Regions from separate parts of the Paraburkholderia sp. RL17-368-BIF-A genome, predicted to be linked through region 2. Evidence: riboswitches for the same ligand, from Rfam matches in the RefSeq annotation. Region 2 holds a riboswitch; the other holds the start of a gene.

Region 1 (8,636 bases), on a different contig from region 2:
TATCTGGTGCCCGCGTTCGCCGGCCTGGGTGCGCCGCACTGGAATGCGCGGGCTCGCGGCACGCTGTTCGGCGTGACGCGCGGCACGACGTCCGCGCATATCGCGCGCGCGGCGCTCGATTCGATTGCGTATCAATCGCTCGACGTGCTGAAGGCGATGGAGGCCGACTCCGGCATTCGCATCGGCGAATTGCGCGTAGACGGCGGCGCATGCGCGAACAATCTGCTGATGCAATTCCAGGCCGACATTCTCGGCGTCGACGCGGTGCGTCCCAAGGTGTCGGAAACCACGGCGCTCGGCGCCGCGTATCTCGCGGGGCTCGCCGTCGGCTACTGGAAAGATGTCGGCGAACTGCAAAGCCAGTGGAAGCTCGATCGACGCTTTACGCCCGCGCTCGGCAAAGAGGACGCGAAGGAATGCCTCGACGGCTGGCAGCGCGCGATTCGCGCCGCCAAAGCCTGGGCCGATGCGCCCTCCAGCTCCTGAGCTTGCGCGCGGCGCTAGTCACGCGTGAACGTTCTGCAGGGCTAACGCCAACCTGAGATAAAGCCGCAACGAAGCCGCCCGCCTCGCGGCTTCCCTAACAACAATATTTCGGATAACCAACGATGTCTCCTTACATTGCGGAATTCATCGGCACGGCACTGGTCGTGCTGCTCGGCGACGGCGCTGTCGCCAACGTGCTGCTTGCACGCACCAAGGGCAAAGGCGCGGACCTGATCGTGATCGTCATGGGCTGGGCGATGGCCGTGTTCATCGCGGTCTACGTGACGGCCTCGTACAGCGGCGCGCACCTGAATCCGGTGGTGACCATCAGCCTCGCGCTCGCGGGCAAGTTCGCGTGGGCCAAGGTGCCCGGTTATGTGGCCGCGCAAATGCTCGGCGGCATGGCGGGTGCACTGCTCGTGTGGGTCGCGTATCGGCAGCACTTCGCGAAGGAAGGCGACGCCGACGTCAAGCTCGGCGTGTTCTGCACCGCGCCCGCGATTCGCAGCGTGCCGCACAACCTGCTGACAGAGATGATCGCCACGTTCGTGCTGATTCTCGGCGTGCTGTATCTCGCTTCGCCGCAAGTCGGGCTCGGCGCGCTGGACGCGCTGCCGGTCGGACTGCTCGTGCTCGGCATCGGCATTTCTCTCGGCGGACCGACTGGTTACGCGATGAGTCCCGCGCGCGATCTGTCGCCGCGTTTGATGCATGCGCTACTGCCGATCCCCGGCAAGCGCGACAGCGACTGGCGCTACGCGTGGATTCCCGTGTGCGGTCCGCTCGTCGGCGGCGCGGTAGCGGCGGGGCTTTATCTGTATCTGCACGCGCGTTGAGCGCGGCGCGCTCGCGAATCGCGAGCAACGCAATGCGATGGAGCGAAAGCGCCGCCGAAGCACGTATCATGGCGCTTTCACACCGCGCGCATGAGCCGGCTATTCGTGGCTATGGCGTCTGCGCGCGCCACCGCTTTCCGGCTCCTCCACGCATGATCGACCACCTTATCTGCGACTGCGACGGCGTACTCGTCGACAGTGAAGTCATCGCCGACCGCGTCATGCACGAGACGCTCTCGGCTACGTTTCCGGGCCTCGACTTCGAACCTATCGTCAAGACGGCGTTTGGCCAGCAAACCTCGCGCTTTCTCGAAGGCATCGAGACCACCTTCGGCATCACGCTGCCGGCCGATTTTCTGAACACGATCGAGCACAACGTCGAGCTCGCGCTCGCTGCGTCGCTTAGTCCGATCAACGGTGTGCGCGACGCGCTGCAGCGTGTGACGCTGCCGGCCGCCGTGGTGTCGAACAGCCGCATGTCGCGCGTCGCCGCATCGCTGCGGCGCGCCGGATTGCAGCAGATTTTCGGCGAGCGCGTGTTCAGCGCGGAACAGGTCGCGCGGCCGAAGCCGTTCCCCGACGTGTACCTGTTCGCCGCGCAGACGCTCGGCGTCGATCCATCGCGATGCATCGTCGTGGAAGACAGCGTGGCGGGCTTGAACGCGGCGCGCGCGGCGGGAATGAAGACGATCGCGTTTGTCGGCGCGAGCCATATTCCCGACGGCTACGCGGACGCGCTGCGCAACATGGGCATCACGCGGATCATGCAGCACATGGACGAATTGCCGGCGTTAATCGACGCAGGTGTGCGCGGCGAGTTTGGCGACGTGCAGTCGTAGCGGTTCAGAGAACCGCCCACTTCACGCGCCACGCCGCTCACCGCCTTGAATTCACCTCGAATTCAAGCCTCTTCGACGCATTCCCGCGCCTGCGTCAGCGCCAGGCGAAACTCGGCCAGCTCCGCAATCGTCAGCATCGGCAGATTGTGTTTTGCGGCAAAGCGTTCGACGTCGGCGCCGCGCGTCATCGTGCCGTCGGCGTTCATCAATTCACAGAGCACGCCAGCGGGCTTGAGCCCCGCCAGAATCGCGAGGTCCACGGTGCCTTCCGTATGTCCGCGACGCGCCAGGACGCCGCCCGGCATCGCGCGCAACGGGAACACATGGCCGGGGCTCACGATGTCGGCAGGCTTCGCGTTATCGGCAATCGCCGCGCGGATCGTCGTCAGCCGGTCGAGTGCCGACACGCCGGTCGTCACGCCCTCGCGCGCTTCGATCGACACCGTGAACGCGGTGCCGTGACGGCTTTCGTTATGGACGGCCATCGGCGGAAGTTCGAGCGCGCGGACCTTGTCGTCGGTCAGACACAGGCACACGATGCCGCTGCATTCGCGAATCAGCAGCGCCATGGTTTCGACGGAAAGACGCTCGGCGGAGACGATCAGATCGGCCTCGTTCTCGCGGTCGTCATCGTCTTGCAGCACGACGGCGCGGCCTTCGCGCATGGCTTGCAAGGCGGCGGCGATACGCGGCGGAACGGCTTCGGTGGAGAGCAGCGGGAGATCGGCGAATGCGTCGTGCGCAAGCGTCGAAGGAGCGGGAAAAGTAGCAAAGGACATGGTTGAAACGCTCATCGCAAAAGTTGGGCGAGAAACGTTTCAGGGCATTGCAAACAGACAAAGACGCGCCGTGCAGCGCCGCCTCGCGATGCAGGCGGCGTTCGCGCACCACTCCGACATGCGAGCGGCGCCACGGAAACGAACATGACTATCTGCACATCTTCTTCCATCCGGACTGTGACCGTCGGCTCTGGCTTCTCACCAGATCTGCTGACCCCGCGGCGGCTTTCGGTCGATTGAAAACCGCGCTATTGCGGGCGCTCGCGGGCTCGCCGGCCTGCGCTTTCGCGCTGCCGGCATACCGCCGGTGGGGAATTTCGCCCCGCCCTGAAGACGCACTGATTGCCGGACGAACCGGCGGGCCAAGCATACAACAGTCGCGCGCGAACCGCAGCGCAACCCCTACTGCCCGGACGGGTTTCACGTCCGGCCGGCACACATGCGGCGCATTCGATCAAACGGGCGCAGCCTCGCGCGACGTGTCGTGCTGCGCGGGCACGTCCCAGCGCGGCGGCGTCTCGGCCTTCAGCGTCACGCGAAACGCGCGCGCTTCGGTGTCGCCGGGATTGCGCAGGCTGTGCGGCTGATCGGCGTCGAATACGATCGCGTCGCCCGTTGCGAGCAACTGGCGCTGGTCGTGCACGCTGACCTCGAGCGTGCCCTCGCTGACGACGAGATTGACCGTCGTGCCAGGCGCGCGGCGCACGCCCGCTTCCGTGTGCAACGGCGCGATGCGCAGCTCGTGAAATTCGGCGGCGGTCGGCTCGTTGTCGGGATAGAGCGGGCGAGCCGAATAGCGTCCGTTGGAACTGACGACGCGCGACGAACGCTCCGCCGGCAAGTGCTCGAAACCGTTCGTCGCGTGACGTCGCAGGAAGGCCGCGACCGACACCTTCAACGCGGCGGCCACCTTGCACAGCACCTTGATGGACGGCACGCTGCGCGCCGATTCGATTTGCGCGAGCATCGCGCGCGATACGCCGGACGCGCGGGCCAATGCGTCGAGCGACAACTGACGTTCCGCGCGCAAACGCGCGAGATTCACGCCGACCAGATGTTCGAGCGCGTCGAAAGGTTCAGCGGCACGCGGCGGCGCATCGGTATCGGCCGTGGGATCGCGGACCAGAGCAAGCGGGGAATGCATGATTGCCTCCAGAAGCGCCGCCGGGCGGCGGGCAAACAGTTAGTGGAAGCAAGATAGCATCGCGCCCCGCAGCGCCCAACGAAGTTATCTTCACACTGTTATCAGTATTGCGGAGGACGCTTTTCGCAAAGCTTGTGCGCATTTTTCATATGCGGAGCGCAGTGCGCGTTTCGTTGTGGTCGCGATTGCGATTGCGGCTGTGATGGCGCTTCTGATCGCATGCGGCGGCATCCGCGCGTGCGCGCCTCGCCAGGACTCACGCCCGCTCGCGCACCTGCACGCCGCTTCGCGCTTCATCGGACGCCGGCGTATCCATACGCGACGCGAACCACGTCAGCAGCAACGCGCTCAAGCTCACCGCCGCCGCGACCCACGGCAACGTATCGAGCGAATGGCCGTGATCGATCACGAGACCGCCGAGCCACGCGCCGCCCGCATTGCCGACATTGAACGCGCCGATGTTCAGCGTCGACGCGAGATTCGGCGCCTTGGCCGCCTTCTCGACCACGCGCATCTGCAACGGCGGCACGGTCGCGAACGCGGCGATGCCCCACACGAACACGGTGACCGCCGCGGCCACCTGCGAATGGCTGGTGCGGGCGAACAGCGCCATCACGACGGCAAGCGCCGCGAGAATCGCCATCAGCGAAGGCATCAGCGCGCGGTCCGCGAGCTTGCCGCCCACGGTGTTGCCGATCGTCAGTCCCACGCCGAACAGCACGAGAATCAGCGTGACGGCGCGCGGCGAGAAGCCGCTCACCTGCTCGAGAATCGGCGCGATATACGTGAACACGACGAACACGCCGCCGAAGCCGAGCACGGTCATCGCGAGCGCGGTCCAGACTTGCGGGTCCTTCAGCACGCGCACTTCATGGCCGAGACCGGCCGGGGCGGAATCGTGGCGATTCGGCACGAGCGCCGTCACGCCCGCCAGCGACAGCACGCCGAACGCGCTGACAATCCAGAAGGCGACGCGCCAGCCGAACTCCTGGCCGACGAACGTGCCGAACGGCACGCCGAGCACGTTCGCGAGCGTGAGGCCGGTGAACATCAGCGCAATCGCGCTCGCGCGCTTTTCCGACGGCACGAGCGACGCCGCCACCACCGCGCCGATGCCGAAGAACGAGCCGTGCGCGAACGAGGTCACGACGCGCGCGATCATCAGCACCGAATAGCTCGACGCAATCGCGCACAGCGTATTGCCGACGATAAACACGCCCATCAGCAACTGCAGCGCGAGCTTGCGCGGCATTCTGCTGGTGACGACCGCAAGCAGCGGCGCGCCGACCGCGACGCCGAGCGCATAGCCGCTCACGAGCAGTCCCGCCGATGGAATCGACACGGCAAGATCGCGCGCGACTTCGGGCAGCAGGCCCATGATGACGAACTCGGTGGTCCCGATCGCGAAGGCGCTGATCGCGAGCGCGAGTAGTGGAATCGGCATTGTTGTTCTCCAGCTTGCAGGTTCGAAGTTTTACGGTTGGTTTTACGGTTGAGCGTGATGCAGCGCCGTCAGGAACTCGATGACGACGCCCGGCGCGAGCGCCACGAAAATCTGCATGGCGGCTTCTTGCGGGGCCATCGGCGGGACTTGCGCCGTTCGATAGACGACGCCGGATGCGCGCAGGCGCGCGAGCAGCGCCTGCCATTCGGCGGCGCTTTCCAGACGGAAGGCGATATGGTCGATGCGCGGCGCCGCGCGTAGCGACGGGTCCGGTGCGCTCGCCTCGACCAGATGCACGACCGGCCGGCCGTCCGCGTAGAGCCAGTAGCCGTCGACGGAAAACGGCGGACGCGCGCCTTGCGTCAAGCCGGCAATATCGACGAAGAAACGGCGGGCCGCGTCGAGATCGGCCGTGACGATGGTCGCGTGATCCAGTTGCATGATTTCCGGCGGCGCTCAGCGCCGCATGAGTTTTCGAGAAACGAATTGTCGGCGCGCGGCGGCCATTTGATAATTGGCGTAGCATTTGAAGCATTTTCAAATGCCATTTGAAGCGAGCGATGGATAATCTCGGCGACATTCGCCTCTTTGTCGAGGCCGCGCAGCAAGGCAGTTTGTCCGCGGCGGGCCGCAAAATGGGGCTCACGCCCGCCGCCGCGAGCGCGCGCCTCGCCAAACTCGAAGCCGGCCTGAAGGCGCGGCTTTTCGAGCGCACGACCCGCCAGTTGCGGCTCACCGACGAAGGCCGTCTCTATCTGAACTGTTGCCGCCAGGCGCTGCAATCGCTGGACGACGCGAAGGCCGCGCTCCAGGCCGGGCAAGGCGTGGTGCGCGGCAAGGTGCGCGTGTCGGCGACTTCGGACTTCGGCCGCAATCTGCTGATGCATTGGCTCGACGAATTCAACGCGCTCTACCCTGAAGTGACGTTCGCGCTCACGCTGTCGGACTCGCTGTCGAATCTCGTGCAGGAGGACATCGACCTCGCGATCCGCTTCGGCGTGCCGCAGGACAGCTCGCTCGTCGCCCGCAAGCTCGCGCCGAACCGGCGTGTGCTGTGCGCGTCGCCGGACTACATCGCGCGCAAAGGCGAGCCCGAAGATCCGCACGATCTCGCCAATTTCGACTGCATCGTGCTCAACACCGGCTCGGGGCCGGCCAACGAATGGCGGTTCACGCGCGGTGACGAAGTGCAGAACTACACGGTGCCGCTCGAAACCGCGCGCGAGACCAACGACGGCGCCGTCGCCCGCGAATGGGCGCTGCGCGGCTACGGCATCGTGATCAAGTCGATGTGGGACGTGGAAGCGGATTTGCGCGCGGACGGCCTGAAAATCCTGCTACCCGAATGGCGCTATCCGGACGCGCCGCTGCACGCGCTATACCACCGCAACCGCTTCATGGCGCCGCGCGTGCGCGTGCTGCTGGATTTTCTGAGCGAGCGCTTCGCGCAGGTATCGGACGAACTGGAAGGCCTGCTCGGCTTGCCGCCCGAGGCGCTGGAGGCGCCGGAGGCCGATGTGCGCCGCGAGGCCCTATCCGGCGAAGGGCTATAATATTGCGTTACGCGGCAAGCGCGCGCGGGCTGCGGCTAGAGCCCAGCCGACGGCGACCAGAAGCCCCGTCCCACGGACCTCGCGCACGTTTTCGCCTCTCCTCGACCCTTTACACAGCGCCCCCAGGTTAACCACTGCGACCGGCGAAATTCGATGACCAAAAAAGTTTATGTAAAGACCTTTGGCTGCCAGATGAACGAGTACGACTCCGACAAGATGGTCGACGTACTCGGCGCGGCTGAGGGCCTCGTCAAGACCGACACGCCCGAAGACGCGGACGTGATCCTGTTCAACACCTGCTCGGTGCGCGAAAAAGCCCAGGAAAAAGTGTTCTCCGACCTCGGCCGCGTGCGCGAGCTGAAGGAAGCGAATCCCAACCTGATCATCGGCGTGGGCGGCTGCGTGGCGAGCCAGGAAGGCGCGTCCATCGTCGCGCGCGCGCCTTATGTCGATCTGGTGTTCGGCCCGCAAACGCTGCACCGTCTGCCGCAAATGATCGACAAGCGCCGGGAAAGCGGCCGCGCGCAGGTCGACATCTCGTTTCCCGAAATCGAAAAGTTCGACCATCTGCCGCCCGCGCGCGTGGAAGGCCCGAGCGCTTTCGTGTCGATCATGGAAGGTTGCAGCAAGTACTGCAGCTATTGCGTCGTGCCCTACACGCGCGGCGAAGAAGTCTCCCGTCCGCTTGACGACGTTCTGACGGAAATTGCCGGTCTCGCCGATCAGGGCGTGCGCGAAGTCACCTTGCTGGGTCAGAACGTGAACGCCTATCGTGGCGCGCTGACCGTCGGCTCGTCGGAAATCGCCGACTTTGCGACGCTGATCGAATACGTCGCCGATATTCCGGGCATCGAACGGATTCGCTATACCACGTCGCATCCGAAGGAATTCACGCAGCGTCTGATCGACACCTACGCGAAGGTGCCGAAGCTCGTGAGCCACCTGCATCTGCCGGTGCAACACGGTTCGGACCGCATCCTGATGGCGATGAAGCGCGGCTACACGGTGCTCGAATACAAGTCGGTGATCCGCAAGCTGCGGGCGATTCGCCCGGACCTGTCGCTGTCCACTGACATGATCGTCGGATTTCCCGGCGAGACCGAAGAAGATTTCGACAAGATGATGGCGCTCGTGCACGAGATGAAGTACGACACGAGCTTCTCGTTCATCTACAGTCCGCGTCCGGGCACGCCGGCTGCGAACCTGCACGACGACACGCCGCGCGAAGTGAAACTCAAGCGCCTGCAACACCTGCAAGCCACGATCGAGGAAAACGTCCAGCGCATCAGCGATTCGATGGTCGGCAAGGTCGAGCGTATTCTGGTCGAGCGTCCGGCGCGCAAGGACCCGAACGAGCTCGCGGGCCGCACGGAGAACAACCGCGTGGTGAATTTCCCGGCGCCGCTGGCTTCGCATGCACGGCTGACCGGTCAGATGGTCGACGTGAAAATCGTCAAAGCGTACCCACATTCGCTGCGTGGCGAACTTGTGCTGGTGCACGACAATGCAGAAAACGGTGCGAGCGCCACCACCCATTGACCGACCAATGACTGAC
Region 2 (8,636 bases):
TGCCGTTCTCGCGGCGGTGGCGAACGGAACGAACCGAACGGGCGATCTTTCGAATGCGATAGACGTAGTTGAAGGTCTGGTTGCAAAGCACATGCTGCACATCCAGCCCGGACCGGACGACTTGCCTCGTTATCGGCTCGCAGCTTCGGAAAGAATCTATGCACGAGAACAACTCAATCAGCCTGCGCTCGATAAGCGACGCATCGTGCAATTGAACGGCGTGCAAAGGATTTGCATCTGAAATGCAGCAACCGTCCCACCGGCAGCCGAGCTGCCAGGAACGGTTGCCGATATCCTGGTTCTTGCACGCGTCAATCGTTAATCGTTAGTCGACGCGCGATGATATCTGGCGACATACTTCGCCTGAGCAATGACTTTCCCATGCATCTGATAGGCGACGACTGCGGGACTCGCCGCCGGGGCGACATCGATCTGCGCCACGTCGAGAGCAGACGCCGTCACGACATATCGATGCGATTCCCCTTTAGGCGGACACGGTCCGCCGTATCTGGATTCGCCGAAGTCCGTCAACGTCTCAATGGCGCCTGCCGGCAAGAGCTTCGAATTGCCGGAAGCGCCTTTTTCGAGCGACGACTCGGAAGGTGGAATATTGGCGATCTCCCAATGCGTCCAGCCGAGCCCGCCAGTCGGCGCATCAGGGTCGAAGATGGTCACGACAATGCTCTTCGTGCCGCGCGGAACGTGAGCCCATGAAATGCGCGGCGAAACGTTGTTACCGTGACAGCCAAAACCTCCGTACACCTGCTCGTTCGAAAAGTGCCCGTCACGCAGGTCGTCGACCCTGATCGTGAACGGCTCGGCGCCGGCTATCGCGGGGATGACCGCCAGCGCCATCGACGTGCATAAAATTGCGGGCAACAAACTCTTCACTCTCATGATGCGCTCCGTTGAAGGATGAAAGATGCGTGCAACCGGTATCAACGGCACCGCATTGATCTGCCGCGGTCACACCAGGGCAAGTGACCGTTTGCAAAAAACCGCCGTGAGCCTTGTGCGCTCGTGGCGGTTTTCTGACAAACGTCAGTGCAATCTATACGGCGATGGTTGATCGTCGGGCACCGATCAGTAGTCCCACACCACCGGCACAAAATGGAAGCCGTTGTCCGTCTTCGCAACGTGACCGATGGATGGGAACGCGACGTGCGCTGCGGCCAGCAGAGCGCCGGTTTCAGCGGCTTCATTGAGTAGCGCGATACGCACGTCCGCAGCCAATTCAGGATCGTGCTCGAAGCCGTTTTGCCAGTCGGGATGGTCGAAGTTGACCTCGAAAATCGCGTCGCCCACGAACGTCAGTTTTTCGCCGTTCGATGCGACGTCCACGACGCAATGCCCCGGCGTGTGTCCACCCGTCACGCGCGCCGACACGCCCTTGGCAACTTCCACGGTCTGATCGAACTGCACGATGTTTTCGCGGTAGAGTTCCGCGAACGTCGCAGCAGCCTTGCGTAGCGCCGGAGGAACAGTTTCCGGCATCACCGTCCTGCTGAAGTCCGGATTTTTCCAGAACTCTACTTCCTTCGCCGACACGTGAATGCGCACGTCCGGGCGCAGCTTGGCCCTGACGCCGGCAACGTTCAGGCCGCCGACGTGGTCCATATGCATATGCGTGATCACGATGTCGGTAATCGCAGCCAAGTCGATACCCGCCGACTCCAGGCGCATTACCGAGCGGCCGGCGCGCGTGAAGTATTCGAAACCGTCGCCCACGCCCGAGTCGATCAGAATCAGGCGGTCGCCGCTGCGCACGAGCGCAATATTTAGCGCCCAGTCGAACATATCGCGCTGCAGGAAACGACCATCGAACCATTCGTTGCGGTCAGCTTCGCTCACGTTAGTCGACATGGTGGAGGTGGGCAGCGGCAGAACGCCATCGCTGATCAGCACGACGTCAACGTCGCCCACGCGCACGCCGTAGCGGGAAGACACGAGTTCGCCTGACCCTTCTTTGCCGACGTTGGCGATAACCGGCCGCATATTGCGAGTTGTTTCGCTCATGTTCAATAGTCCAATTGATTAAGTGGGGTGAGCCGCACTGCACCGCGCGACGCGGTTCACGAGCACGACTACGAGTGTCACGCGCTCCGTATTGCCTGCATTTCGAAGGAGCGTGTGACAGATAGTAGTCAGCGAGGACGAGCGCCAGTAGCATCGCGAATGCGTACACCATGTTGCCTGGAGGGCAACAATTTCAGGCAGGCACGCAGTGAAATGTGGTGCGGGTGGCGCAGCAGATTTGCCGGATACGTGGTAATTTACGCACCGTTCTTCAAGAACACGTTCTCGGGGCGGGGTGCGATTCCCCACCGGCGGTAATCGTCTTTTGCAGACGTAGCCCGCGAGCGCTCTGTTTCGATATTGCTGCGATAACAGAGGTCAGCAGACCCGGTTGGATTCCGGGGCCGACGGTATAGTCCGGATGAAAGAGAACAGAACAGCCACAATGCCCGCACTGGCGGGAGACGGCTGTTCTTCGCCCTGTTCACACAAAACAGGCTGAACTCCATGAACACATCTCACTCGATCGAAGCACAAGCAGCATTCGTTTCCGGCAGCAACCGCGGTCGCATCGCTTTTGTCTAGGCGTGCTGGCACCGCGACATCGTCGACCAATGCAAAACCTCTTTCCTTAAGGTCATCGAAGACTTTGGTTATGCGAGCGGCGACATCGATCTTTATGAAGTACCCGGAGCGTTCGAAATCCCGCTGCACGCAAAACGGCTGGCACAGAGCGGTCGATACGCTGGCATCGTTGCGGCCGGACTTGTTGTCGACGGGGGCATCTATCGCCATGAATTCGTCGCTCAAGCGGTCATTTCAGGCTTGATGCAGGTTCAACTCGAAACAGGTGTTCCTGTGTTCTCTGCTGTGCTGACGCCGCACCACTTCCACCACGGCGAAGAGCATGTGAAGTTCTTCACTGAGCACTTCGTCGTGAAGGGCGCAGAAGTGGCGCGCGCTTGCGGCGACACAGTGAATAAGCTTTCGCTATTGCAGACCGCCTGAGACTCGCGGACCGAGTCCGATAGAAAGTCGCGAGGCAACGTGTCTCGCGACCTGCGAACGCGGCCTCAGGACATGAACATTCCGCCATCGACGTTCACGGTCTGCCCCGTGATGTATGACGCGTCATCGGACGCCAGGAACGCGACCAGACCTGCTACATCCTTGTCGCTACCCGCACGCTTCATGGGAATGTTCTCGACCCACTCGGCCATGAGTTCGCCAGGCTTGTAATTGCCCAGCAGCTTGCCCCACGCTTCGTCGTTATACGACCACATGTCAGTCGCGATGATGCCGGGGCAGAACGCGTTCACTGTGATGCCCGTGGGCGCCAGTTCTTTCGCGAGGCTCTGCGTGATGCCCAGAACGCCAAACTTGCTGGCTGCATAGTGCGGGGTATAGACGAAACCTTGTCTGGCCTGTCCCGACGCCGTATTGATCAGACGGCCCGCTTTCCCGGCACGCAGCATCCGTCTCGCCGCTTCCTGGCAACACAGAAAAACGCCTTTGGTGTTCACCGCAAGTACGTTGTCCCATTCCTTCTCGGTCAGATCTTCCAGCTTCGCGATCGTAATGACGCCCGCGTTCTGGACTGAAACATCAACCTCACCTAGCGTGGCCGCCACTTCCTCGTAGAGCGCGACAACCTGTTCCTTGCTCGTGACATCGGTTTGCACGGCGAGGGCCTCGAAGCCGGAATCGCGTAGCTGCGCGGCAGCGTCGTGCACGGCTTTTTCATTCGCCGACACGCACACTTTCGCGCCCTCCTGCGCAAAGCGCCTGGCAATGCCCAATCCGATACCCCGGCTGCCGCCAGTGACAACCACCACCTTGTTTTCGAAACGCTGCTGGAATGCCATATGCCGATCTCCACTAATCGACGGAGCTTAAAGCCGTCGTATCCATTGCAACCATTGCTCGTGATTTCTTGCAGCCGCTTCGACGCCTGGCCCTGGTTCGACGCGTCGTGCCACCACGCGAGTCTCGCGATAGGCATCGAGCGAGTTGATTAACCCGAGCTTCAACGCGGCAAGCGCTGCTGCGCCCGCAGCGGATATCTCGCTCAGCGTCAGCGTGCTCACCGGCCGGTTCAATGTGTCCGCCAGGTATTGAAGAAGGAATGGCCGTTGAACCAGTCCTCCGTCGAGAAAGAGTTCGCGCAACGGGACGTCGGCAGCGCGCTCCATGACTGCGATCACGTCCCTGATCTGATAGACGATCGATTCATAAGCTGCGCGCACGACGTTTTGCCAGGACGTCGAGAAATTCAGCCCGACGATCTGCGCGCCGCCTGGATATTTCCAGTGCGGGCAACCGATTCCCGAAAAAGCCGGAATAAGAAACACGCCGCCGTTGTCATATTCCGTGAACGCCTCTTCCGCTTCCGCGAAATCCTTTACGATGCGCAGTTTTTCCTTGAGGAACGAAGGCGTTGACCCGGCACTAATGACGATGCCTTCCAGCGCGTAATCCACCCGCTGTTCGGTGGCAAAGCAAAGCGTCGACACGAGACCGTGGTCCGCGGGCAACGGCTTGCCACCCACGTTCATCATGATCGACGAGCCCGTTCCCATTGTTGCCTTGGCAAATCCGGGACTGAGGCAGCCTTCGCCAACGGCCGCCGCATGAGAATCGCCGATCATCGATACGATCGGGATGGGTCGATCGAAAATGCCGTTGAAATCGCTCGCGCCGAAATCGGATGCCGACGGGCGCAGTTCAGGCAGCCGCAGTTTCTGCAAACCGAAATCGGCGAGCAGTTCGCGATCCCATTCAAGTCCTGCAAGATTGAACAGCATGGTTCGCGACGCGTTCGTGTAATCGGTGCGATACACGTCGCCGTTTGTCAAACGGTACAGAAGCCAGCTATCGACCGTGCCGAAGCGAGCGGTGCCGGCGGCGATATGCGCGCGCACCCGCTCATCGTTTTCGTTAAGCCAGATGAGCTTCGTTCCCGAAAAGTACGGGTCGATCAATAGTCCCGTCTTCTCTGCAATGACCTGTGCCCTGCCTTCCTGCTTTAGACGCTCGCATATCGCGAGAGAACGTTGGCACTGCCACGACACTGCCGGAACGATCGGGCGACCTTCGTCATCCCACAGCACGACCGTCTCACGCTGATTCGAGATGCCGACACCTGCTATCTCTTTCCGGTCGCCTTTGAATTCACCGAGGCAAATGGAAACCGCTTGCAGTACCGACTCATAAATCAGCTGCGGGTCCTGCTCGACGAATGCGTTGCGCGGATGCGTGCACGGTACGGCCACGAAACCGCGAGCGTGCACCTGCCCTTCCGCATCGAACACGAGTGCTTTCGTACCGCTCGTGCCCTGATCGATTGCCAGAACATATTGCATGTTGCTTTCCAGAAGACGGCTCAACTCGTGACGCTCACGCGGTGAGCGAAACCATGCGGCTTTGCAGGCGCTGCTGCAACTGATCGATGACGACAGCGAAGATGATCACGAGGCCCTTGATCACCATCTGCCAGAAATCGCTGATGCCGCACATCACCATGCCGTCGCCGAGAATGCTGATCACACAGGCGCCGACGACCGAACCGAAGACCGTACCGCGGCCACCCATCAACGCAGTTCCTCCCAATACGACCGCGGCAATCGCGTTCAGCTCGAACGTCTGGCCGGTCAATGGGTGAGCGGTCTGCAACTGCGCAGTGATCACCAGTCCGACGATCGCCGCACAGAATCCCGAGAACATGTACACGAACAGCTTCACGCGGTTGGTGCGGATTCCCGAGAAGCGCGCCGCCTGCTCGTTGCCGCCGATCGCATAGATGCGCCGGCCAAGCGGCGTACGCTTCGCAACAAAAATGGTGATGGCAGCAAGAATCACGAGAATCCACACGGGCATGGAAAGGCCGAGAATTGTGCCGTTGCCGAGGAATTCGAAGCCCGTATTGCCCAGAGCCGGATTGCCTCCGAGATCGGCGAACGTGCTGCCGTTATTCACGAGCAGTGCTGCGCCGCGTACGACATACAGCATGCCGAGGGTTGCAATGAACGGTGCGACATTGAGCGCCGTTATCAGATAACCATTCACCGCACCGATGATCGCGCCCAGCGCGCATGCAATCAGCGTCACGCCCCACGGGTTGAAGAACACGACGTGATGACCGATCTTCACGCCTTCGAGCAGAAGATAGCCCGCCGCCATCCCGCTTATTCCGACAATGGAACCCACGGACAGGTCGATGCCGCCCGTCAGAATCACGAGCGTCATGCCGATCGACAGAATCGCGACGATAGTCACGTGTTTCGCCATGATCAGCATGTTGCTTGTCGACAGGAAGTTCTCGGTTGCAAGCGAGAACACGATAATGATCGCAAAGAGCGCAATGAAGATTCGCAGCTTGAGCAGGTTCACCGCCATGCGCGAAGCCATGTAAGCGGATTGCCGGTTGTGCTTGCCGTGAACCGGTTGAATCGAAGGAGTGCTGCTGTTCTGAGTAGTCATGGTTTCCACCTCAAGGTGCTTCACACTACGGCTGTCGCGGGCGTTGACGCGCGCACGATGCGCTCGCTGTCAAACTGTGCACGTTCCATGATCGCCGTCAGCTTGCCGCTGGCCATCACGAAGACCCGATTGGAAACAGCCATTGCCTCGTCCAGTTCCGAGGTCGCATACACGACTGCAATGCCAGACTGCGCGAGCACGCTGATCGTCTTGTACACGTCCTCTTTTGCACCCACGTCGATTCCCCGCGTCGGCTCGTCCATCAGCAGTACTTTCGGCGACGTCAGCAATGCCTTGCCGATCACCACCTTCTGCATGTTTCCGCCCGACAGCGACGTGATCGGCGCATCCACCGACGACGCCTTGATTGCGAGGCGCTTGACGATATCGTTGGACGCAGAGAGCTGCCGGTCGCGTCGCAGTGCACCGAACGCGAGACGGCGAGTGAATCTGGACAGACTGGACAGCGTCATGTTTTCGAGGATCGACATGAGCTGCACCATCCCCTGCTTCTGTCTGTCTTCGGGTACGAGCGCAATGCCCGCCTCGATCCGTTTCGGAATTGGCAGATCTTCGATTGCCTTGCCGGCGAGTTCTATTTCGCCGAGAGCCAGCGGCTGCGCGCCGAGTAAAGACTCGAGCAGTTCAGTGCGGCCGGCGCCCATCAAGCCGTAAATTCCAATGACTTCTCCGGCCCTGACGGAAAACGAAACATGGTCAACCGCGTAGATGCCATTCGAGCGCTTCAGCGCAAGGTCCTTGACCTTCAGGACTTCCTCGCCGATTGCGTGCTGCTCGAATGCGAAACGCTTCTTCGACGATCCGACCATCGCTTCGATGATCCAGGGAATGTCGATATTCGCGATGTCGTCTTCTGCGACGAGGCGCCCATTACGCAATACCGTAATGCAATCCCCGATCGCCATGATTTCCTCGAGACGATGCGAGATGTAAATGACGGTGACGCCCTCTTCCTTGAGCTGCGCAATGATCTTGAAGAGAATCTCGACTTCCGTCTTCGAGAGCGCGGAAGTCGGCTCGTCCATGATGAGCACCTTGATGTGCTTGGAGAGCGCCTTTGCAATTTCGACCAGTTGCTGTTGCCCGACGTAGAGATCGCCCAGTCGCATGCGCGGGTCGATTGGAATCTGCAGACGGTTAAGCAGTACTTTCGCCTGATGGTTCTCGTCCTTCGTGCGGATTACGCCGGAACTCGTCAACTCGTTCCCGGCGAAGATGTTCTCCGCCACGGTCATATCGGGAAAGAGGTTCAATTCCTGGAAGATGATGCCGATGCCGTGCTTTTCGGCGGTACGCACGTCCGTGATGTGGGCAATCTTTTCATCGACCCATATCTCTCCCGATGTCGGCGTCTCGGCACCGGCGAGCAGCTTCATCAGCGTCGATTTGCCGGCGCCGTTTTCGCCGATCAACACATTGACCTTGCCGCGTCGCACCTTGTAGTCGACTTCGACCAACGCAGCGGTGCCCGGATAGACTTTCGACAGTCCGCGCGTCTCGATCACGTTGGCGGGATTCATGGTGTGCGGTTGGTTCATTTCCATGTCACCGGAATTGCGCGGATTTCGCCCGTCGGTTCGCTCCAGCTGCTGAATACCGCGGCTACGTCGACCGTGTCGCCCACTTTAGGCTTGAGCGACTTTTGCGCTCGCGCGACCACCAGCTTGTTCAGGTCCTGTCCGAATACGGCGAAACGCGTCTGATCGTCGAAGTCGCTGTACTTGACGCCGGGGAATCCGTCGCGCACGCCAGTACCGATCACGACCGGCCCCGTCTCGAGTGCGACATGGACGGGCTCGCCGCCCGAAGCGGGCGTGACATCGACGAATACCTTCCCAACGCGCGACGAAGTGTCGACCTTGATAACCTTGCCCTGCACGCGTATCCAGAAGTTGCATGGGAAAGCCGCGCTTTGGCGAAAGCCGTACTCCTTGCAGGCGTTATCGAAGTTCTGACCGGCAGCGCCGATCACCTGTGCAGCGGGCCTGGCATTCTTGTCCGCATACGGAATCAGTTGTTCATTCAGGATCTTTTCCGGGTCCGGGCCTTGATGCTGGCCCTGACTGCGAATCTGGGCCAGCTCGGTATCCGTCACGACGTGACACCCGGCAACTGAAACG

Evidence for each region. Region 2 has a riboswitch for FMN ahead of P0D87_RS27745 (6,7-dimethyl-8-ribityllumazine synthase). Riboswitches for the same ligand answer to the same signal wherever they lie in the genome.
Region 1: linked by a shared signal. The riboswitch ahead of ribB (3,4-dihydroxy-2-butanone-4-phosphate synthase) and the one ahead of P0D87_RS27745 (6,7-dimethyl-8-ribityllumazine synthase) in region 2 are both predicted to bind FMN.

What each region holds. Positions count from the first base shown of each region.
Region 1 is NZ_JARESN010000007.1:43,903-52,538, reverse strand. Features, by position in the region: gene glpK (glycerol kinase GlpK) at 1-486, shown strand, start outside; gene P0D87_RS14050 (MIP/aquaporin family protein) at 609-1,322, shown strand; gene P0D87_RS14045 (HAD family hydrolase) at 1,475-2,161, shown strand; gene ribB (3,4-dihydroxy-2-butanone-4-phosphate synthase) at 2,224-2,940, opposite strand; FMN riboswitch at 3,095-3,279, opposite strand; gene P0D87_RS14035 (helix-turn-helix domain-containing protein) at 3,395-4,084, opposite strand; gene P0D87_RS14030 (MFS transporter) at 4,341-5,528, opposite strand; gene P0D87_RS14025 (VOC family protein) at 5,571-5,969, opposite strand; gene P0D87_RS14020 (LysR family transcriptional regulator) at 6,089-7,081, shown strand; gene miaB (tRNA (N6-isopentenyl adenosine(37)-C2)-methylthiotransferase MiaB) at 7,235-8,620, shown strand.
Region 2 is NZ_JARESN010000022.1:10,448-19,083, reverse strand. Features, by position in the region: gene P0D87_RS27760 (ATP-binding protein) at 1-241, shown strand, start outside; gene P0D87_RS27755 (YbhB/YbcL family Raf kinase inhibitor-like protein) at 319-897, opposite strand; gene P0D87_RS27750 (MBL fold metallo-hydrolase) at 1,084-2,016, opposite strand; FMN riboswitch at 2,294-2,453, shown strand; partial or broken gene P0D87_RS27745 (6,7-dimethyl-8-ribityllumazine synthase) at 2,524-3,024, shown strand; gene P0D87_RS27740 (glucose 1-dehydrogenase) at 3,090-3,881, opposite strand; gene P0D87_RS27735 (FGGY-family carbohydrate kinase) at 3,909-5,378, opposite strand; gene P0D87_RS27730 (ABC transporter permease) at 5,413-6,495, opposite strand; gene P0D87_RS27725 (sugar ABC transporter ATP-binding protein) at 6,516-8,054, opposite strand; gene P0D87_RS27720 (DUF2291 family protein) at 8,051-8,636, opposite strand, start outside.